One region of the Dactylosporangium sp. CA-139066 genome, then DNA from elsewhere that is predicted to be linked to it. Evidence: riboswitches for the same ligand, from Rfam matches in the RefSeq annotation. Region 1 holds a riboswitch; the other holds the start of a gene.
What was found. Region 1 has a riboswitch for cyclic di-AMP ahead of ACQEVU_RS01830 (hypothetical protein). Riboswitches for the same ligand answer to the same signal wherever they lie in the genome.

Region 1 (3,200 bases):
GACAATGTCGACGCGTACGTGCGCACCATCCTCGTGCACCGCTTCGTCGACGAGCGGCGGCGCGGCTGGGCGGCCCGCGTCCGGCTGGTCGAGCGCCTGCCCGACCGGCCGGTCGACGATGCCGCGCTGCAGTCGGTGGCCGACGGGCTCGACCTGCGCGGCGCCCTGGCCGAGCTGCCGCCGCGCCAGCGCGCGGTCCTGGTGCTGCGGTTCTACTGCGACATGTCCGTCGAACAGACCGCGGAGGCGCTGCGCTGCGCCCCCGGCACCGTGAAAAGCCAGACTTCCGCGGGTCTGCAGGCGATGCGGCGCCTGCTGGCGCCCGCGCCACTCGACCAGGGGAGGACACGATGAACGAGAACGGCCTGCGCCTGCTCATGCACGCCGGCGAGGAGGCCCCGCCCTCGCGCGTCGACCTCGGCCGCGTGGTCGCCGACGGCAACCACCGGCGGGCGCGGCAGCGGGCGGCAGCCGGTGTCGCGGCCGCGGTCGCCGTGCTGGCGGTGACCGGCACGGCCGCGCTCGGCCTGCGCTCCGCGCCCGGCACTGCGGACGGGCCGCCGGCCGGTCCGCCCGCGGCGGCCGCGAGCGCCTCGCCGGCGCACCGGACCGCGGGCGGGTTCGACCCGATCCTGCTGCTGCGCATCGCGCCGGGGTGGCTGCCCGACGGCGTACGCGAGGACCCCGACCCGCTGCTGTGGGCGGCCGTGCAGTCGGTGTCCTACACCGACGACGGCGGCAAGTTCGACGCAACCGACCTCACCATCACGCTGTACGCCAACGGCTTCATGCCCCGCTGGCTCGACCCGGCCACGGCCGGGGACCCCAACCAGCTCGCCGTCAGCACGAGCGCCGCGCCCGCGCTGGGCTCGGGCGACGCGTCCTGGTACACGGTCGAGACCCACCGCGCCCCGGGTGACACGCACGTGCGCCCCGATCGCAACGGGCTGCTGTGGCAGTGGGCGCCGGGGTCGTACGCCACCGTGGAGGGCGAGGCCCCGGGCACCCTGGCCGAGAACCGCGCCATGTGGCGGCACATCGCCGCAACGCTCGGCACCGCGGGCCGGCGCCCGTTCGCGGCCGGCGTGCGCGTTGCTGTGCCGGCGCCGCTGGTGCTGATCGGCGTCGACCGGATCACCGAGGGACCCGGCCCCGGCGGCGGGACCACGGTGCTGATCCTCAGCGACAAGGCGTACGTGCCGCCGCCGGGCCACGCCGGGCGCGGTTACCGCGTGATGGTCGGCCCGGACGGCGTGCACGTGAACGGACGGGAGACCGAGGGGCTCGAGCCGCTGGGCGCGGACTTCACCGCATCCGTGCGGCGACTGCCCGACCCGGCGGACTGGACCCTCGACCCGTCGCGGTGAACGCGGCTCAGGCGAGGGCGGCGACCACCTCGGCGGCCCGGTCGGCGTGCTTCTGGTACGCCCCCGGGTACGCCGAGCGCTGCACCGCCTGCGCCGCCCCGGTGACGCTCATGCTCTGCCAGCCCGAGACCTGCATGAGCGCGTTGTAGAACAGCATCGCCGAGTGCGCCGGGTCCATGAGCTCGGCCACGGTGCCCCAGCCCTGGCTCGCGCGCTGCTGGAACAGCCCGACCGAGTCGTGGTCCGCGGAGACGCCGTCGTGCGGCAGCTTCAGCGAGGACGGCACGGCGGGGCTGGCGACGTTGTACAGGTCGCTCTCCTGCATCGCGGTGGCGAGCGCGACGACGAGCGCCTTCTGCGGCAGGCCCTGGGCGCGGCCCTGGCGCACGATGGTGGCGGCGTTGTTCATCTGGGTCTGGTCGAGGCCGGCGACGGGGCGCGGCGGCTGCGGTGCCGGCGGCGGCGTGGCCGGGGCGATCGGTTCGGCCGGCGCGGCCGAGATGGCGGCGGTGCCGGTCGGCAGTACGAGCGAGGCGTCGTCGTAGTGGTAGGCGGGCGCGGCTGCGGCGGCGACCGGCAGGTGCACGGCCGGGGCGCCGGCGGAGCCGGTGGCCAGCAGCGTGGCCGAGACGACGACGGCGGACACGGCCCCGGTCTTCACGATGAGGCCGGGCCGGCGATGTCGTGGACGAAACTGGCGCGGTAAAGGTTTCAAGGTAAGCGGTTTCCTCTTCAGGACGGCGCGAATCAGCGCACGGCGAAGCGCACGTCCACAGGGGGACGCGCGGTGACAACGACGCACGGGAGAGGGCGCGCGGGATCGGCACGGCCCCAGGGGTCAAAGCTCACCCATGGAGACGCGCGGCGATTGGGCGTCGATCGGCGTGAAAACGCGGCCAGGCATTACGTCCTGGCGATCACCCGTCCGAGAGGAAGGCGGCGGGCGGCCGCAGCAGCAGCATCGAGATACGGCACGAGCGGTACTCCTTCCGGTGCCGCCTACCGGGTTAGCTGACGGGTTCGGGCGGGAAGATTCGCCCTACCGTGACTCGGTCACGGATACACCCCAGGACTGCGTGGGTCCCCGGCCCGCGGTATCGAGGCATGCGACGCATTCGATCGCGTGGCTCGACGGTGCGGCTCGACGGCGCCTGCCCGGTGGCACCCGTTTGGCGCCCGTCGACCGGAGCAGACCACCCGACCTTACTGGGCGGTTTCGGCCTCGGCCAGCCGCAGCAACGGGATCCCACCCGGCGCACCTGAACGCTCACCGTGTGCTGTCACCCGACCGGTCACCTGAGCGGTCGTCCGTTCGTCGCGTCGATGGCCTTTGACCTGGTACATCGCCTTGTCAGCGATCCGCAGCGCCGCGCCGGCATCGGCAACCGTGTCGTCGATCACGGCCACGCCGACGCTGACCCGCACTCGCAGAACGTGACCGTCGTGCATGACCGGCGTGCACACGGCCCGCTCGACCCGCTCGGCCAGCGCCGTGCGGGCGAGGTCGCCGAGGTTCTCGGCGAGGACCACGAACTCGTCGCCGCCGAGGCGGGCCACGGTGTCGCCGGGGCGGACCAGCGCGGTCAGCCGCTGGGCGACGGCGACGAGGACCGCGTCGCCGGCGTCGTGGCCGAGGGTGTCGTTGACCGCCTTGAAGTCGTCGAGGTCGCAGAACAGCAGCGCGCTGACGCCGAGCCCGGCCTGGGCCCGGCGGATCGCGGCGGCCAGCGGCGCGGCCAGGGCGTCGCGGTTGGCCAGGCCGGTCAGCGGGTCGCGGAGGGCGCGGCGGACGAGGTCGGCCTCGGTCGCCTTGCGGCCGGTGATGTCGTGGAC
Region 2 (3,200 bases), 5.5 Mb from region 1:
GACGCGGGTGCCGGTGACGTGGTTGTGGGCGTACTGCCCGTAGGTGTTGGCCAGCGCGGTGCGGTCGGCGGCCGGCGTCGACGTGGTCGTGGGCAGCAGCGCGACCGAGAAGTAGTCCTTGCCGGCCAGCGTCGAGGTGATGCTGGCGCCGCTGACGGTCCAGGTGGCGCCCGTCGGCGCGTACGCCATGTAGTCGTGGCCGCGGACGGTGAACCCGACCCGGTTGCCGCTGTTGGACCACACCGCCGGGGCGCCGCCGAACGTGAGCTGGGCGTTGCCGCCGCTCGTGCGGGCGTAGACGAACGGCAGGCCGTGGCCGATGGTGGTGCGCAGCGTGCGGGCGCCGTCGGACCAGCTCGGCGTGACGGTCCAGTCGGTCCAGCCGTCCACCAGGGTGTTCGGCGCGTTGAGGCCGGTCACGCCGATCGTGAACTCGGTGGTGTACGGGTAGTGGTACTCCCCGACGCCGGTGGCGGTGCCGGAGATGGCGGCGTCGGTGGTGTAGGAGACGCCGAGGCCGCCGGCGGAGGGCTGGAAGGCCATCGGGTGGGCCTGCAGCGGCGAGGAGTAGTTGCAGTCGGTGCGCTTGAACAGCAGCGACGACCACCAGTCGTTCGTCGGCACCGCGCCGGCGGGGGCGTTGGCGGTGACGTACTGGCGGGGGTTGGTCGCGATGCTGCCGCACCCGGTCGGGCCGCTGGTGCCGGCCGGCGCGGTGGTGGCGTAGCTGCCGGAGCCGAGGGTGGCGGCCTCGGCGTTGGTCAATGCGACGAAGGTCAGGGCGGTGGCGACGAGGGCAACGGCGATGGCACCGGCCGCGGCGGGTCGTCCTCGGGCAAGACGCATGGCATGGACTCCGTGATGAGAGTGGCGGTCACTGCGGGGTCCCTGGGAATGATGCGCACCAATTGTGACCAGTGTCAATGGTGAGTTTTCAGAGAGCGCTCTCAATCTGTGGCATGAGCTGCTCAAACATGCTGAGAGCGCTCTCGTCCGGAGAAACCCGGTGGACGGCGACGGCGGCGGGCGGGCAGGGTCGGGGCATGCGACAGGACGAGATCTGGGACGCTGAGGTGGCCGCGGCCTACGACACACCCGGCGCCGGCATGTTCGCGCCCGAGGCGGTGGACCCGGTCGTCGAGCGGCTCGCCGCGCTCGCCGGCGGCGGGCGGGCGCTGGAGTTCGCGATCGGCACCGGGCGCATCGCCGTGCCGCTGGCCGCGCGGGGCGTGCCCGTGACCGGGATCGAGCTGTCCCGGCCGATGCTCGAGCGGCTGCGGGCGAAGGCGGACGAGGCGGCGATCCCGGTCGTCGTCGGCGACATGGCCACGACCCGGGCGCCCGGCGAGTACAGCCTGGTGTACCTGGTCTTCAACACCATCTCCAACCTGGTCACGCAGGACGAGCAGGTCGCCTGCTTCGCCAACGCGGCCGCGCACCTCGGGCCCGGCGGCCGGTTCGTGGTGGAGCTGGAGGTGCCGGCGCTGCGCGTGCTGCCGCCGGGCCAGCCGGCCACGGTGTTCGCGGCCGAGCCCGGCTACCTCGGCATCGACACGTACGACCCGCTGCACCAGATCCTCGTGTCGCACCACGTCCGCTTCGACGACTCGCGGCAGGCGCGCGTGACGCGCAGCCCGCACCGCTACATCTGGCCGTCCGAAATGGACCTCATGGCCCGGCTGGCCGGCCTCGAGCTGGAGTCCCGGCACGCGGACTGGGCGGGCGCGTCGTTCACCGCGGAGTCCACCACGCACGTGTCGGTCTACCGCCGACCGTAAGGCGCGACCGCGTTTTGCCTGGTGGCAGTATCTTTTACCCTCTTGGCAGGGGCGGTACCGACCAGTAATGTCACCTCGTCCGCGCCGGTCCCCTCGCCGTGAATGCCCGGCCCCGGCCGCGGACCCGCCGAGTCGCGCATGCGAGCCGGGGACCCATGCGTCCCGGGGTGAATCCGTCGGCCATGTGGCCGTGGTAGGGCGAGCTTCCCGCCCGAATCCGTCAGCTAACCCGGTAGGCGGCACCGGAAGGAGTTCTTCTGTTGCGCCTGCAACTGGCCGACGTACGTCACCACCTCGCCTCGCTGCGCCGCCCCCTGCCCGCCGTACTGGGCACCGCCGCGCTCGCCGTCGTCTCGATCGGGACCGCGGCCATGCTCAACCAGTCCCCCGAGCCGGCCGACGCGCACGTCACGGGAGCCGCCGCCGCCCTCAGCACCGCCGCGCCCGAGCGCCCGGCGGCGCCGGCCGAGGCGGCCAAGCCCGACCCGCTGCTGCTGGCGCCGGAGGCGAAGGAGGTGAGCTACGACTTCCAGTTCCAGCCGAACTTCTACTTCTGTGGCCCCGCCTCCACGCGGATCGCCCTGTCGTCCAGCGTCAACGCCCCGTCGCAGAGCGACCTGGCCGGGCTGCTCGGCACCACGGTCAACGGCACCAACTCCGCCCAGGACACCACTCGGGCGCTCAACCAGGTGCTGGGCCGCGACGCGTACCAGACCCACTGGATCCCCGGCCAGCGCGCGAGCGGCGCCCAGGCCGAGCAGCTGCAGCGCGACGTCGTGCGCGCCATCGGCGAGGGCCGCGGCGTCGTGGCCAACATCGTCGGCGGCGCCACGGACGTGACGGGCCGGTACCACGAGTTCGGCGGCGGCCACTACATCTCGATCATCGGCTACCGCGACCGCGGCCGCGCCGTCGAGATCGCCGACCCGTCGGGCATGTTCGGCCCGCGCACCTACTGGATGGAAACGTATCCGATGGCCAACTGGGTCGCCAGCCGCGGCTACTCGGCCTGACCATCACCTGCTCGACCCGGATGACGCCGGCCTGACGCGGCGGGTGGCGGTCACGCCGTACGGCGTGACCGCCACCGTTGCGCGACGTCCGTCAGCCGGCGGCGATGCAGAACGGGTGGCCGGCCGGGTCGAGCAGGACCAGCCAGCCCCCGTCGCCCGGCTGGAACTGCGGCCGCGTCGCCCCCGACGCCACCAGCTCGGCGGCGGCGCGCTCGACGTCGTCGACCTTGAGGTCCAGGTGGGCCTGCTTGGCGTCGTCGGGCCAGCCCGGCGCCCGGTAGCCGGCGACGCGCTGGAACGCCAGCTGGACCGGGCCCCCGTCGCCGAGGTACACGAAGTCGTCGTCGGCGGAGGCCACCTCCCATCCGGTCGCCTTGCGGTAGAACTCGGCCAGGGCGCCCGGGTCGGC

Region 2: it holds a riboswitch for cyclic di-AMP, as region 1 does, so the genes downstream of both, ACQEVU_RS26960 (C39 family peptidase) here and ACQEVU_RS01830 (hypothetical protein) in region 1, are expected to answer to the same signal.

Annotation. Positions count from the first base shown of each region.
Region 1 is NZ_JBNJNH010000001.1:384,003-387,202, reverse strand. It holds gene ACQEVU_RS01840 (SigE family RNA polymerase sigma factor) at 1-354, shown strand, start outside; gene ACQEVU_RS01835 (hypothetical protein) at 351-1,367, shown strand; gene ACQEVU_RS01830 (hypothetical protein) at 1,375-2,013, opposite strand; cyclic di-AMP (ydaO/yuaA leader) riboswitch at 2,349-2,482, opposite strand; gene ACQEVU_RS01825 (diguanylate cyclase domain-containing protein) at 2,571-3,200, opposite strand, start outside.
Region 2 is NZ_JBNJNH010000001.1:5,873,839-5,877,038, forward strand. It holds gene ACQEVU_RS26950 (glycosyl hydrolase) at 1-846, opposite strand, end outside; gene ACQEVU_RS26955 (class I SAM-dependent DNA methyltransferase) at 1,044-1,778, shown strand; cyclic di-AMP (ydaO/yuaA leader) riboswitch at 1,894-2,032, shown strand; gene ACQEVU_RS26960 (C39 family peptidase) at 2,039-2,791, shown strand; gene ACQEVU_RS26965 (VOC family protein) at 2,883-3,200, opposite strand, start outside.